DNA from 3 places in the Neobacillus sp. 204 genome. Region 2 is predicted to be linked to each of the others. Evidence: predicted binding sites of a transcription regulator. Region 2 holds the regulator's gene; each other region holds the start of a gene.
What was found. The regulator LexA, encoded in region 2, represses DNA repair genes until DNA is damaged. The targets are predictions, from matches to a motif close to CGAACATATGTTCG.

Region 1 (5,490 bases), on a different contig from region 2:
ATAACTGATTCATCAACCTATTGATGGTTTATCGATCTATGCCTAGTAATTCCGCTAGTTCGCTTTCAGACATTGGATCAAGAGCCTTGTCGTCCTCTTCATTTGGATTTGTACACAGCAGGAACGTCTTATAATGAAAGTACGGTAGAATTGCATACAGTAATCCTGCGAGCTGAATCGTCAAATCATATTCCTCCTTGAGTTTCGTTGTAAACTGCTGATATAACTTGGTAAAATATCCATCGTTTACTACACCGATTGTGTGGTACTCGGAAGATACGCCATAAACGAAGCTCTTACCTTCTCTTTCCTTGTACAGAACGCCCGCTTCAACTAGCTTGGGTAGTAACCTTTTCGTCTATGGAACACTTTTACCAATAGCCTTCGAGATGCTATTAGCATTCATTCTGCAGCCTCGAATCGTTAGTTCACCTTTTCGTTTTAGGTTCATATACGGAAGCAGCAGAAATACTGCTCCCATTTCTTCAAGCGTCAATTTACTAGATAATGATTTTATCGCATCATGGTAACAAGCAACCCAATTTTTTGATCGCCCGTTAATAATCGCATAATCACGTTTAAGTTTTCTCTTATACGCTTCTCTTTGTTCGTTGGAAGTAACTGTGAATTTATTGGGATCAACTAATTGCTTGACTTCACCTGTTTCGTTGTTTAACCAATATTCAATTCCGCTTTCTGTCATTTTATATTTCGTATGACCCACTATGTTATCCATATTAAATTCTCCTATTCTTGTACTTTAGTAATTTTGGTAAAAAAGACGGTTCGTTGTTCATTTATTGTGATTACTAAGATACAACCCTACGATTAATAATTTTTTTATGTTCTTTTTGTTTTCCAGGATCAGGCGTGCGGAAAAATCTGCGTCCTCCTTGATTACGGCTCCAACATGTTCTTCATTATGTCCCTTACTTAAAAACTGAGCATAAATCTGTTCATCATTTAACTTACGATTTACTACCATATCTGTAATATTCGCATGTAAACTTAAATTGATGTCACAATCAAATGTACCGTAATGCAATCCATTAACTTCTAGTCGAAACCAATGTCGTTTGTCTGACTGTTTTTTACTAGGCTCAGCTTTGCTCAAAATATGGACTTGAACACCTTTGCTTGGATCACCGACAATTGGCTCTTTTGAGCGTTTTTTACGAGCATGTTCACTTAGTGTTAGTACCTCAAGATTTTGCCTGGTATTATTTAATCCGTTGCCATCTATATGGTGGACTTGCATTCCCTTAGGTGGATCCATTAGTAGACGATGGACATACTTCCCTCTGCTCTTAACATAAAAAGTACGGCTAGTTTTGTCCCATGTAACACAAATGTTATAACCACGACTTTCTAGAATATTAATATCCTCTGTACTAATCCGAACCTCTAGTAATCGGTCAAGACTTTCAACATAAATTGTTGTAGTGCCATCTCCGTTGTGCTTATATTTATTTTTCATCTGGACTTAAACCTTTCTCCTTTAGTTTATTTTGAAGCTTTTCAATTACCCAATTTTCTATAGCGTTATTAATACTCTTCTCGTCCGTTTCGTTTATTTTCAATTCATCCTTAATTGACTCAATTCGCCGAATTATACTATCAAGTTCTTCCAACTGAATTCCTCCATTTTTGCGTTAGCAAATTCATTTGTTAACTTATATTCCAAATTTAGATTTTTTACCCTCTAGTTCTAGCTCCTGTCACGGTGCCCACGTAATTTTTCTTTTATTATGGGTACTATTATCTCAAGTAGTTTAGTGTCGATCTCTTCTATAATCCCCATAAAATCAATACCTATCATTATTTCTTTTTTATAATTATGTAATTCTCCATATGATTCTATTAAGAAATTTACAAGGTCCAATTTGTTTTGAGCAGTTACTAGATCACTACATCTAGCTAAACTCCAAATTAAATTCTCATACATTTCACGTTCCACTTCTAGATCACAGTAACAATCAAGCGTACACCATAAACTCTCTAATCCTTTTAAGTCCTCTTTAGTAAATTTTTCTTGGTTAAATGTGTTCATTTGTAATTCCTCCATATTAGATATATTTGGTTATTTGCTACATTTCTTAAGCGACTGGAAAGGTTTATAAAGTGGTTGCTAAGTTAATTAGAAACACGCTCTGTAAACACATTGATCTATTATTGCTGATGTAACCATTTTCAAATCACCTCCTTAACTGTTCTCATATAGACAGTCCGGCCCATTTCGAGGTTTGTAACGCACTTAGACAAAATTTTTTTATTACAGTTGTAACCGTTGAATAATCTGAACCCTGAGCAGCTGTGAATTGGTTTTTCCAAATACTTTTATAACGAAAAAAAATACGCAACCTCAATGGCTGCGTATTTGAAATTAACGACATATATATATGATTATTGAACAAGACCTACATTAGTATTTAGTGAAAATATCTGATAAGCATGTGGTTTAATCCATGGCTTTCGATGGTATAAGTCGAAAAATTACGCTCAGAATATTAATGGGGATAGATTAATAGTCCGAAACTCACTGTCGAAAATGTAAATTATAAGTGTGGTGAACTAACATCAAACGAAATTAGGGGTGGCTGTAAAGTGAACGACCTATTAGTGGCAAAATTAACGATCGCACGTATTAAGGTGCAGCTTCTCGACCTTACTGGCGAGCTGATTGCAGACGATTTATCAGATAAGGATTACGCAATCCAACGATTGCTAAAAATTGTAGAATATATCGATGAGTATGACGTGAAGGTTAGCGATCTACATACGTAAAGCCCCAGCAAATTTGCTAAGGGCTTTATTCATTATCGTTTTGTTAGTTTGTAATGAGTAATAAAATGCCAGATAATATTTGCAACAATAATCGTTCCTACGCCTTTAACGAACGAAACGTCTAAAAAATTAGTAAAAAAACCCATAAATATTACGCTCACCTCGCTTTTACTTTAAAAATCAAAGTTTTAAGCAGGTCTCCTGACTTGTGCGTCTACCTACCCCAGCCTTCCCACACAGCGATTTGCACAGTGGCATACACCTTCCCATACAATGGATTGCGCAGTGGCAAAGATTCATCAGCACTTACAGTTGCGTAAACAGATTCGGATTTTAACCGAATTCCCTATTAAGCCGTAGATTATTTTAATTTATTGTCTCGCGGCACTTAAAGAACTTATTTAATTATAAGAGAATTATATAATTGGCTTTTCCATTTGGCAAGTTTTGGTGTATTAAATTCGTTTTTCGTGTTTTTGTGTGTTTCGAACATTTGACATTGAATAGGTGTTTTAGCTCATAGCGTAAGCTGCAGTTTTTATTTCCAGGCAAAATGAAGAATTAAAATTCGTTCCTATCGAAAGCTTTTCCTCAACTAGTTAACGATTACCTCAATTTGATATCTCGTTCTTAACCGATCATGACCTCTTTTAGAAGGAAGTTATTAGAATGTAAACGATGGGGATCGCATAAAAATTAATAGGAGGCGATCCAAATGGTTTATAAAAACATAGAAAAATTTTACTTAAGAAAAGAAAACGAAAGGAACAGGAAGCGAAGCTTAATAAGAGATCAAGTTATAAAGAGTTTCTTCACAGTTTATCTACCTCAAGATATTAAAACTACTATTAAAGCATCAGTTAAAAAGGATTATTTACCTACCTTCAGTTTACGTTACAAACTTCGATCAAGCTTAGAAAAAGTAGACGAAACGAAGTACATCGAATTGATGAACGATGAAGAAGGACCTTATATTCTTGTTGATTTCGATTTCCATAACGTCAAAGATGACATTTTGAATTCTAGTTATTATAAACAATATAAAAAACAACTCCGGTCCGATTTTATATTTAAAATTGACGGTAGAACCGAAGATGGTGACATTACTATTGACTTTTATATGTCATATGGACCCTTTTTATCAAATTTCTTCTAACTAAGACTGCCTCGGCTAATCAACTGAGGCTCTTTTTTGTATTTGCAGCCCAAATCTCAACCCTATTAAGTTAATCTATTACATACACTCCGATAACATCATTGAATGCAATCCGCTCAATTTCGCCAGGCTTTACTTCAACTCGTAGTTGATGAGTAATCGAGTCAACGTTATGTACTCGTCCCTTAAGTTCCTCCTTAAATCCATCGGTCCAAACCGTCAGCTTCACCGCTAGGTTATATTCCATCGCGTAAGCTATGCGCATGTCAAACTCCTCAGTATCGAATTCGCTAAGTAACGTCTTTGGCTGGCGCTCTTGATCCTTAAACATATCGCGCTGCATTTCGAAGACTTGCGGTATAAAGGAAGCTGCATTCCATTTAATTTTACCGCGATCTCTTATCGTCATTTCGAACATCTACTTCGTTCTTATTACACACGAACAAACGTTCTATATGTAAACAAAAAGAAAAACGTCTCCTATTCACCTTAGACGTTCTATACTTAATTATTCTATATAAGCAGGGTTAACTAAATAGACCTTTTAAAGATTTGATAAACTTATCCCACAATGATAGTTTAGAATGGAACGATTTTTTGTGATCCTTAGAAACATTTTTCTTATTTTCTAGTTTCTCTTCCTTATCTGTTTGAATACTGTTCGTTAAATTTTGTGTGTCAGTGTCTGTATCTGTGTATGTATCTGCATCTGTATTTGTACTAGTTTCAAAATTAGGAGGAGTATAGTCTTTACCTACGTCATCAAGCTGTTTTAATAGATTATCAAGCTCTTTGTCAGATTCCTCCCGTTGTTTATTTAACTCTTCCGTTTGTTTTCTTAATTCTTCTTCAAGTTTCTTATTTGTATCGGGGATTGTTGTAAAATCTGGAACTTCCACATCGTAATTGTTGCCACTTGAATAATCTGGTTCCGTCTTTGTTCCTTCCTGACCGGTATAAGGATTAATATTTCCTTTTGTTGACCAGTTATTGTTGAAATTCCCGTCTGGATTGCTCCGATAATGTGGTTGTACATACGTTCCGTCTTTTCTAAAATAGCCATTAACGTGAACGGATGCATAAGTTGGAGTAACCGATAAAATTAACAAACCACTTAACAATAGTAGCCCAATTATCTTTTTTAGTGTCATGAGCGTCCCACCCTCTTCCTACCTAAATAGTAACAATTCACTAGTAACATTTCCATAAAATCCCTTCGACAAATTAAAACTATTTTAATAAAAAAAACCTGTGTATCCACGTAAATTTCTCGTCTATTTATATAAGTAATTCAACGGGAAATCAGCTATTTGAGTCTGCACATCAATGCTCGAAATTTGAACGCACCAAAACACTATATTTATACATGTCTGACTAAGTATTCTTCGTAAACTAAATGAAACACACCGATAGTTAAGTAATTAGATTAGATCGTAAGTTTGTCTATGAATATGTTGGCTTTCCTCTATTTTATTGCGATTTTCGAATTGCCATCTGGTACTCCTCCTGCTCTCTATATAAAATACAAACAAATGTTCCTTTGTTAGTCA
Region 2 (5,490 bases):
CCACAAATGCCCGTTCAAACCTGTGATGGTTGTTAATCCCCTCTACTGTCCATATGTCTTCTTTATTTCTTTAAAAATTCACAATTTTCTATGTTCTGCTACTCATATATAGTATATGCTTAAGTAGAAAACATTTGGGAGGTGCTTTTTTTGTATAAACTGCAAATTTGTAATGCTCTAACCCAAGAAATTCTTCGTGAAAAGACGTATAAGAAACCGGATCTTATTTTAAGTTTACTAGAATCAGGAGCAAAAGGTCAGGAATGTTTTCTATTTGATGAGAAACGTAGAACGTTAAAAGGAAACTATGTAAGCCATTCTGTCTTTACGGAAGCGGACACGCAAGTTTATAAAGCGTTTTTTAAGGTGAAATTATCTGAAATACAAGCACGCATAGCAAAATAGGCAAGTAGAGGAGGGCAGGCGCTGCAAAAAGAAAGGGTTTGTAAGATATGAGTTAAAGAAAATTAGCATAGCTGATAGAGCAGCAGAATTTTTATAAGAGAAAGCCATGATACGCTTGTATCATGGCTTTATTTCTTAATTATTCATTATTATCTTTTTCTGTCTGGTTTAGGAGCTTAATTTTAGAAAGAACGGCATCACCACCAATTCCAGCAATGATCGAAAAAAGGATATTTTCCACCGTTGAATTTGGAGCTGTATATAAAACAAGGAGAAGCGCAGCAACCGCACCTAGGAGTAATTCTTCTAAAAAACCGAGATAAATGAACTTTTTCGTTTTCCGGGGCATGATAATTTTTCCGTGCTTTCGAACATGTCCTACAATACCAACTGTTCCACCAATTACTATAGAGAAAATAATGTCCGCTAACACTGTTTCTCAACCTCCTTAAGCCTTTATTTTTTGGACCTAAGGTAAATCTTGGTGTAGTACTATTATATTATAGGTTAACAAGATAAGCATGAGTAAAAATACTGAATTTTCACTATATAAAATACATGATATGATAAAAATGAAAAATTTTCCCAATAGGGCGACAAAAAAAAGCATGCACCGTAGTGCAAGCTCCTTATTAATGAATATGCCGGTAAACACCAATAACTTTTCCTAAAATGGAAACATTCCTTAGGATAATAGGGTCCATTGTAGAATTTTCCGGCTGCAGGCGTATGTAATCTTTTTCCTTGAAAAATCTCTTACAGGTGGCTTCATCTTCCTCTGTCATTGCTACAACAATATCACCGTTATTTGCGGTTGGCTGCTGTTTTACAATTACATAGTCTCCATCTAGTATTCCGGCCTCTATCATACTCTCACCCATGATTTCTAGCATGAAAACTTGTTCATCTGCAGGTGCAAGACTTTCTGGAAGTGGGAAATACTCTTCCACATTTTCAATAGCTGTAATTGGAAGTCCTGCAGTTACTTTACCAACCACTGGAACATTTACTACTGCATTTCTTGGTATATGTGCTGCTACATCAGCTTCTAATATTTCAATTGCCCTTGGTTTGGTTGGATCTCGTCTAATAAGTCCTTTGCTTTCCAACCTTGCTAAGTGACCGTGTACAGTTGAGCTGGATGCCAGTCCAACCGCCTCTCCAATTTCCCTAACGGAAGGGGGATATCCTTTACTCTTAACCTCACTTTTAATGAAGTCTAAGATATCCTGCTGCCGCTTTGATATTTTAGCCATGATAAAATCCACCTCGTCTGGTTAATGTTGTCTTTATTATATCATGTTCGTATTTTTTATACAAACATAAGTTCGAAAAACAGTTGACAACAAACAAATGTTCGATTTATAATTAAATCAATAAAGCGAACATATATTCTTAGTAGAGGTGTTAATTTATGAAAAAATTATGGAACAAATACTCCTATGCTATTACACTTATTATTTTAAGCTGTTTATTTTCTTTCATTTTATCTTTCCAACATCACTCAAACGACCAGGATAAATATTTAAAGATTACGATTACTGAAGGCGATTCACTTTGGGGAATTTCAGATCAATTTTCAGAACAACATTCATTATCAAACAAAGAGTTTGTTGCATGGATTAAAAAGCATAATGAAATTGAAGAAGATCGGATTTTTCCTGGTGAAGAAATAATTATCCCAGTGAGCAAGGAAGAAGGTTCATCAACAAGAGAATTAGCGAGTGCTATAGGTGAATAGAAAGGAACAATTATGAAAGCAATCATATACTGCCGTGTCAGCACCAATAAAGAAACACAAGAAACATCCTTAAAGCGTCAGGAAGAGGAATTAACACAACTTGCTCAATCCTATCACTTTGAAATCGATAGGGTAATTAAAGAAAAGGCAAGTGGCTATGATTACGATCGAGAAGGAATTTTTCAATTATTAGAACGAATTAAGGATGAACAGGTTCAGGCTGTCTTAATCCAGGATGAAACACGACTTGGTAGAGGCAACGCTAAAATAGCTATCTTACATTGTATCTTAAAAGAAAATATTAAACTTTTTAGTATCTCCCATAGTGGTGAATTACAACTATCAGAATCGGATTCCATGGTTTTAAAAATTGTTGGTATGGTTGAGGAATATCAACGTAAACTACATAATGCAAAAATTAAGCGCGGAATGAAACGGGCAGTTCAAAAAGGATATAAACCTGAAAAAAACTTAAAGAATCTCGGCGAAGCATCTGGACGTGATAAAATTGAAGTCCCAGTAGAAGAAATTGTTCGATTAAGAAAGAATGGATTAATTTTTGCTGAAATAGCTGCCACTCTGAGAGGGTTTGGGTATAATATTTCAAAAGCAACGGTCCATAGAAGATACCAAGAATATATAGAATCACAAGAAGAGTAGACCTTTTGCCTTGTCATTAGGTTTTTTTTTTAGTAAAATCAGGTGTCATGTAAACAGATAGAAAGGAAGGTTCACTCCATGCTATCCAAAGAAAAAATGGCTAGAATTAATGAACTGGCAAGAAAAGCAAAGGCAACGGGATTGACTGAATCAGAAGCTAAAGAACAAACAACCTTAAGAAGCGAATATTTGGCAACTTTCCGTTCTAATATGCTTGATACCCTAACCAACACAAAGTTTATTGATCCCGAAGGAAATGATGTAACACCAGAAAAAATCAAAGCAAGGAAAAAAAATACACTTCACTAAAAGTCCAGGAATACAATTTTTTGTATTCCTATTTTACATAGAGAGACAATTTCTGTGCCAAAATAAAAAATAAAGTGAATTTTGTCTCTTATTATTATGCTATTTGTTGAATAAAAAACGGTATCAATATAAAATTGAAATGTACTTAGTAACCTAGTGATTAGGAAAGGATGTAATTCATGTTTAATACTATCGATGATTTATCAGTAACCTCAATTCGAACGCTTTCCATCGATGCAATCGAGAAAGCAAACTCTGGACATCCAGGGATGCCGATGGGTGCGGCGCCAATGACCTATACCTTATGGACACGCTTCATGAACCAAAATCCAAAGAATCCGAAATGGTTTAACCGTGATCGTTTTGTCTTATCTGCTGGACATGGTTCAGCGTTGCTATACAGCATGCTTCACTTATCTGGTTTCAATTTAACCATGGATGACCTAAAACAATTCCGCCAATGGGGTTCAAAAACACCTGGTCACCCGGAGTACGGTCACACTGAGGGTGTAGAAGCAACAACTGGACCACTTGGCCAGGGGATTGCAATGGCAGTGGGAATGGCAATGGCTGAACGCCATGTAGCAAGTGTTTATAATAAAGATAAATATGAACTTGTGAACCATTTTACATACAGCATTTGCGGAGATGGAGATTTGATGGAAGGTGTTTCTGCTGAGGCAGCTTCACTTGCTGGACACTTAAAACTAGGCCGCTTAGTTGTCCTTTATGATTCAAACGATATCTCCCTAGATGGTGACTTAGATAAGTCTTTCTCTGAAAGTGTTAAAGACCGCTTCTTATCATACGGATGGCAATATCTTCGTGTTGAGGATGGAAACAATTTAGAAGAAATTGCAAAAGCACTGGAAGATGCAAGAAATGATTTAGACAGACCAACCATGATCGAAGTAAGAACTGTGATTGGTTACGGTTCACCAAACCGTGCTGGAACTTCAGGTGTTCATGGTTCACCACTTGGAGCAAATGAGTTAAAACTTACAAAAGAAGCCTATAAATGGACTTTTGAAGAAGATTTCCATGTACCGCAGGAAGTCTATGATAACTTCCAGAAACTCATTGTCGAAAATGGTGAGAAAAAGGAAAAAGAGTGGAATGATCTTTTCGCTCAATATAAAAAGGAATATCCTGAACTAGCTTCCCAACTTGAACAAGCTTTAAATAATGAACTTCCTGCAGGATGGGATAAAGAAATCCCTGTATACAGTGAAGGGAAAAGTCTTGCAAGCCGCGCTTCATCAGGAGAAGTTATCAATGGGATTGCTAAGAATCTACCTATTTTTATCGGGGGATCAGCTGACCTTGCTGGATCAAATAAAACGATGATTAAAGGTACGAAAGACTTTATGCCAGGTTCTTATGAAGGCCGTAATATCTGGTTCGGTGTTCGTGAATTTGGAATGGGTGCTGCGATGAACGGGATCGCCCTACATGGTGGAGTAAAAGTTTTTGGCGGAACATTTTTTGTCTTCTCTGATTACTTACGCCCAGCTATTCGACTAGCAGCGTTGATGGGATTACCTGTTACGTATGTATTTACTCATGATAGTATTGCTGTTGGGGAAGACGGACCAACACATGAACCTGTAGAGCAATTGGCTGCTTTACGTGCGATGTCAGGATTATCAATCATTCGCCCTGCAGACGGTAACGAAACTGCAGCAGCATGGAAACTTGCTGTTGAGTCTACAAACAAACCAACTGCACTTGTTTTAACTCGTCAAGATTTACCTACCTTAAAAGGTACAGATGTCAATGCTTACGAGGGAGTTTCAAAAGGGGCCTATGTAGTTGCTCCTTCAGAAAGAGAAACACCGGATGCGTTGTTATTGGCAACTGGATCAGAAGTAAGCCTTGCAGTGGAAGCTCAAAAAGCACTAGCTGGAGAAGGGGTACATGTTTCTGTAGTAAGTATGCCATCTTGGGATCGTTTCGAACAACAATCCCAAGAATATAAAGACTCTGTCCTGCCAAAGAGCGTGAAAAAGCGTCTTGGTATTGAAGTTGGAGCATCATTTGGCTGGCACAAATATACCGGTGACGAAGGCGATGTATTAGCTATTGATCAATTCGGCGCTTCAGCACCTGGAGAAAAGATTATGGAAGAATACGGGTTCACAGTTGAAAACGTTGTGGCACGTGTGAAGGCACTTTTGCAAAAATAAGATCGTAATTTTTAAGAGAGCGGAGTTAATCCGTTCTCTTTTTTATTTGTTAAGAAAATTTCAACAATATTATGAACAAAATTAATTTTGCAGGAAAATTCATTAAATCTACCGAATTATTAAAAAAATAACTTGCAATCTGGCTAATCGACAAAAGTAGTGGAAGTTTTTGCCGCCGTAAGACAAAGG
Region 3 (5,490 bases), on a different contig from region 2:
GCAGCAATTTGCTTTTCTTCATTACGTGCAGCAACCACTACAGATAACAGCGATCCAAGCTCTAAGTCGTCTTCCTTTTCTAATGGATCTATTTTTCGTAAACCAATCAGTCCGTCTAAAAGAAAAGTAATCCAGACTAGAATACCTAAAGAAAATAAGATCGTTAGCATGCCCGACACTTCCCTAGCTTTTTTAACTAGTTTAATGCAATAAGGGCAAAAATCCAATTTAGAGAGGTTGGTCCGCAGTTTGTAGCTTGGAACTTAATTCAGCCCCCATCCTTTTTGATTGGGCTGTTGCTGCTTTGATACAAGAAATGAATGCTTCTTGGACCCCATGTTCCTCAAGCACCCTAATACCAGCCTCTGTTGTTCCCCCAGGGCTTGTTACTTCTTTGCGAAGCTGGGTAGAGGACTTACTTGAGTTTTTCACCATTTCTGCTGCACCAAGAAGTGTTTGCACAATTAATTCACTGGCCATTTCTTTTTCAAGACCTACTTCCATTGCACTTTTCTCCATTGCTTCAATTAGATAATAAATATACGCGGGCCCGCTCCCAGAAAGTCCCGTAACCGCATCTAACTGATCTTCTTCTACAAAAGAAGCCAAGCCAACTGTACCAAAAAGGTTCTTAGTTGTTTCTAATTGCTGCTGGGTAACACGATGATTCGCGGCTACAGCGGTGGCTGATTTTCCAACAGCAGCCGAGGTATTTGGCATTGACCGTACAATCGCAAGTGGTATTCTTGCCAACGATTCAATCGTTTCCATGGATACACCCGCTAAGACAGAGACGACAAGCATTTGCTCAGTTAAGTGTTCGCGGATTGCTTGAATGGCAGTTGCGACGTCCTTTGGTTTCATTGCTAACATTACTATGTCTGCTTGATCAAACAGCTCATGCAAATGATAAGTGGTTCGAATTCCATAACGAGTTTCTAAATTAGTTAATCTTTCTTGATTCGAATGGTTTGTGATCCATATATTTTTTTTATCTATCAAACCATTTTCAAGAATTCCTGAAATGAATGCTTCAGCCATTGAACCTGCACCAATAATTGCAATTTTATTCATGAATATTCCTCCTTCATTTTACCGAAAAAAACAAAAAAACCTTCATCCATAAAGGACGAAAGTTTAGCTTCCGCGGTACCACCTTCATTTACCCTCGCTTTCAAATCAAGAAGGGTTCACTCGACTCCGATAACGCCGGATATGCGTTAGGTTTTCCTAAGTGCTCCTAAGGTAGGTTCAATGATTAAGAGGGCGGTGAAGTCTTTCAGCCTTCGAACTTCACTCTCTTTCGCCATTTCTCATTTACTGGCCTTATTCATCGCTTTAACGAATCAAATTTTACTAGATTATGCAAGATAAACAACCTATCTGTCAATAGATAAATTAAGTGAATTTTTTATTTTTTCTAAAAAATTATGCAGAAATAATGACAATTGGTTAAAAAGTCGCTACACTTTATTTAAATAATAAATGTCACATAATGTTCATATCTATATCATTGGATTCTTTATTCGACAATAGTGATAAGGGGATTTCATAATGACAAAATGGAAAGACGGAATAGCAAAAATTACGGTGCCGACTCCTTTCCCGGTCGGGGATGTCAATGTCTATTTGATCAAAGGCGAGCGATTAACGCTTGTTGATGCTGGCGTAAAAACGGAACAGTCATGGATGTCACTTAAGGAGCAAATGGGGGATTTAGGCTTAAGCCCTGCTGATATCGAGCAGGTAATTCTAACTCATCATCACCCCGATCATGTTGGGATGCTTGATTTTTTTCCTGATTCCTTAGAAGTATATGGTCATTATCTGAATGAACGATGGATTCATCCAACAGAAGAATTTTTTCAAGAACAAGAAGAATTTTTTCGTGTCCATTTTTTAAAGTTCGGCCTCCCTGAGGAATATTTTTCGTTGCTTTCTAAGTTAAGAAAAACAATGAAGTATTCTTGTAACCGCTCGTTGACCGGACATCTTGTTGAGGGGATGAGACCTCTTGGTTTAAATGAGTTTGACGTAATTGAAACACCGGGTCATGCCCAAAGCCACATTGCCCTTTACAGGGAAAAGGATGGAATTTTAATTGGGGGAGATTTAATTTTAGCTCATATTTCCCCGAATCCTTTGCTTGAACCGCCAGCCCCTGGCGAAACGGAAAGACCGCAGCCTCAACTTCAGCACAATGACTCTATGAAGAAACTACTTTCCTATCCAATTCAATGTGTCTACACAGGGCATGGTGAGGAAGTTTACAAGTTAGCAGAGTTGGTAGATAAACGATTGAAGCGCCAACATGAGCGGGCTATGACGGTTCATAGCTGGTTAAAAGAAGAAGAGCTTACCGTCTTTGAAATTTGTAAACGTCTGTTTCCGTCTGTTTATCAGCGTGAACTGATGTTGACCATTTCAGAAACTGTCGCACAACTTGACTATTTATCATCTATCGGAGAGATTATTAGTAAGGGTACAAATCCCGTGCTTTATCAAGCTAAGCTTTAGCGTTTGATCAACTCAGATGAGGTGTAATAATGGTTAGGGAACAATTAAAAGGTAGAAATATCGTGATTACAGGTGCATCGGGAGGAATCGGGGCGGAAATCGCCAAGCTTTGTGCATCAAACGGGGCCAATCTTGTGCTATTAGCCCGAAATATTGGTAAACTCGAGCAGCTGCAAACAGAACTACAGCAAAAGCATCAGGTTAAAGTGGATGTTTTTCAACTGGATGTGTCGGATACAGATCAGGTGCAGACAGTTTTCCAACGGGTTTTCGATACAATAGGAGCTATTGATATTCTAGTCAATAATGCCGGCTTTGGAGTTTTTCGTGAAGCCCACTTGGCGACATTGGATGAAATTAAGGGCATGTTTGATGTGAATGTGGTGGGGCTCATGGCCTGCACAAGCATGGTGCTCCCGAAAATGCGTGAAAGACGTTTTGGCCATATTATTAATATTGCCTCACAGGCTGGGAAAATTGCCACTCCAAAATCAAGTGTCTATTCAGCCTCAAAGCATGCCGTTCTTGGTTACACGAACTCACTGCGAATGGAGTTAGCAGATTTTAATGTCCTTGTAACCTCAGTGAATCCTGGACCAATCGCTACCAATTTTTTTAATATAGCCGACGAAAAAGGTACGTATGTTAAAAATGTGCAGAGATTTATGCTTAAGCCCGAGTATGTTGCCCAGAAGGTCGTCGACAGCATGCTGACGAAAACAAGGGAGATTAATTTGCCGCGTTGGATGAATATGGGCAGTGTTGTGTACGTACTCTTCCCCCGGCTGTTCGAGCGAATTGGCAGACGTGCTTTTAATCAGAAATAGACGTTATGAGGAGGCCTCTGTTTCAGGGGCTTTTTTTAGATTCTTATATTTATTGGAACTTACTACATAATTACTGAGAATTACTACATATTTATTGGAACTTACTACATAATTATGGACATTTACTACACATTTTACGAAACTTACGACATTTGCTGGATATTAATTGGAAATCATCGCAAACTTCAGATACTTATCTACCCAGTTAAAAATTCATACACCGCGTCATTCACAACCTCGAATAAATTCGCTGTAGGTTCTTCCTCTTTTAGTTGAAAAATCCGTATTGTCAACTCCTCCAAGTCTTTATCACTAATAGGCATTGATTCTGCTTCGTAATACTGTTTAAAACAGTTTAAAATCATTTTTTTTATCAGTTTTTTCTCCATACGAACGCACCTCTCTTCCTCATTATATCGTTTTTCCGTCCAATCTCCATATTGAAACCTGTCAAAAAGTTTCCATTGAATGCGAACGCATATTCGCTTATGATAGTGAATATAATAAAAAGGAACTTATGTTCGATATTAAAATTGTGGGGGATACGTCATGGTGGATTACAGCGCACTGCCGCAAAATAAAATTTTATGTGTGGACATGAAGAGCTTCTATGCCAGCTGTTCGGCTGTCATGTATGGTCTTGACCCTTTGGAGTGTTATTTAGCTGTGGTCGGTCAAAAAGAGCGGCAGGGAAGTATTGTTCTTGCTGCGTCGCCGCGGATGAAAAAAGAATTTGGTATCAAAACGGGTTCCCGGATGTTTGAGATTCCCAAAGACCCTAGGATTCAAATTGTTGAGCCTAAAATGGCAACGTATTTGCGAATTGCCACCGAAATTTCGCGTGTATTTAATCGCTATGTTCCAAAAGAAGCGATTCATGTCTATAGCGTTGATGAAAGCTTTATTAAAGTGGATGGTGCCATTCGTTTATGGGGGGATGCCCATACGATTGCCCAAAAAATAAAGGATGATATTGAGCGGGAATTTCAGCTGCCATGTGCTGTTGGAATAGGTCCGAACATGTTACTGGCGAAGCTCTGCCTTGACCTTGATGCCAAGAAACGAGGAGTGGCCGAGTGGACGTATGAAGATGTTCAGACAAAACTTTGGAAGGTGTCACCGCTCAGGGAAATGTGGGGGATCGGCAGGCGTGTTGAAAAAACATTAAATGGGATGGGCATTTTTACTGTAGGTCAACTAGCTCGCTATGATTTAGAAAAGTTAGAAAAGAAATTCGGCATCATGGGGAATCAGCTTTATTATCATGCCTGGGGTGTCGATCTTTCTGAATTGGGCGCACCACTTATCCAAGGGCAGATTAGCTTTGGAAAAAGTCAAATTCTTTTAAGGGACTATAAGGAGGAAAAGGAAATTAAGACGGTCATTTTAGAAATGTGTGAGGAGGTAGCAAGGCGGGCACGGACGCATCGAAAGGCAGGGAGAACCATTAGTCTCGGAGTTGGCTACAGCCAGGACGAATTTGGCGGCGGTTTTCATCGCTCCAGAACGATTGGGCAGCCAACGAATGTGACGATGGAGCTTTATTGTGTTTGTCTTGAATTATTTCATGAACATTACACTGGAAAGACGGTACGGCAGATTTCGATTGCCATTAGCAACATTGTTGATGACCGTGAGCTTCAGCTCGATCTTTTCGACATGGGTGCCTATAAGAGGCGTGAGCTTGGCTATGTGGTGGATACTGTCCGTAAACGCTTTGGTTCCGGTTCCTTGCTGCGTGCTGTTTCTTATACAGCTGCTGGAACAGCAAAGCATCGGGCCACGTTAGTTGGAGGACATAAAAGGTAATAAGAAAAGCGGAGGCGCCCGTTTAGCGGCGTATGGACTCCTCGAAAAAGCTAACGCTTTTTCCTTCGTGCGATGCTTATGCTGCCGAAGCGTTCCTTGTGGAGCACTTCGACTGAGATAAAGGAAACACGGAGAGCGTTAGCGATTCGATGTTGACTTATCGTAGGGAGAAGTGCGAAGTACACTAGCCGCTGGGCGCTGGAGCTAGACAGTAGTCAAATATTAATACTGAAACTGAGTTAAGACCGAAAGAAGGAGAAGCATATGATTCGCGATCGCGGAAGGATCAAATGGACGTCAATGATGCTTCCTGAGCATGTGAAATTGCTCAGAGATT

Region 1: ACJ004_RS04330 (YolD-like family protein) is a predicted target of LexA. The motif match lies at 4,380-4,393, and genes of this name have one in related genera.
Region 3: ACJ004_RS14085 (Y-family DNA polymerase) is a predicted target of LexA. The motif match lies at 3,816-3,829, and genes of this name have one in related genera.

The regions. Positions count from the first base shown of each region.
Region 1 is NZ_JBJORY010000002.1:38,811-44,300, reverse strand. Features, by position in the region: gene ACJ004_RS04370 (hypothetical protein) at 1-13, opposite strand, end outside; gene ACJ004_RS04365 (hypothetical protein) at 29-184, opposite strand; gene ACJ004_RS04360 (hypothetical protein) at 359-736, opposite strand; gene ACJ004_RS04355 (HNH endonuclease) at 794-1,477, opposite strand; gene ACJ004_RS04350 (hypothetical protein) at 1,467-1,631, opposite strand; gene ACJ004_RS04345 (hypothetical protein) at 1,709-2,050, opposite strand; gene ACJ004_RS04340 (hypothetical protein) at 2,605-2,784, shown strand; cobalamin riboswitch at 2,959-3,191, opposite strand; gene ACJ004_RS04335 (hypothetical protein) at 3,500-3,940, shown strand; gene ACJ004_RS04330 (YolD-like family protein) at 4,011-4,349, opposite strand; gene ACJ004_RS04325 (mediator of RNA polymerase II transcription subunit 21) at 4,468-5,091, opposite strand.
Region 2 is NZ_JBJORY010000001.1:619,538-625,027, forward strand. Features, by position in the region: gene ACJ004_RS03075 (hypothetical protein) at 151-405, shown strand; gene ACJ004_RS03080 (DUF4257 domain-containing protein) at 545-838, opposite strand; gene lexA (transcriptional repressor LexA) at 1,038-1,661, opposite strand; gene yneA (cell division suppressor protein YneA) at 1,820-2,146, shown strand; gene ACJ004_RS03095 (YneB family resolvase-like protein) at 2,159-2,806, shown strand; gene ACJ004_RS03100 (DUF896 domain-containing protein) at 2,885-3,115, shown strand; gene tkt (transketolase) at 3,295-5,301, shown strand.
Region 3 is NZ_JBJORY010000006.1:160,584-166,073, reverse strand. Features, by position in the region: gene ACJ004_RS14110 (glycosyltransferase family 2 protein) at 1-170, opposite strand, end outside; gene proC (pyrroline-5-carboxylate reductase) at 229-1,074, opposite strand; T-box leader at 1,123-1,343, opposite strand; gene ACJ004_RS14100 (MBL fold metallo-hydrolase) at 1,555-2,517, shown strand; gene ACJ004_RS14095 (SDR family NAD(P)-dependent oxidoreductase) at 2,547-3,344, shown strand; gene ACJ004_RS14090 (YqzH family protein) at 3,542-3,733, opposite strand; gene ACJ004_RS14085 (Y-family DNA polymerase) at 3,894-5,153, shown strand; gene ACJ004_RS14080 (YolD-like family protein) at 5,418-5,490, shown strand, end outside.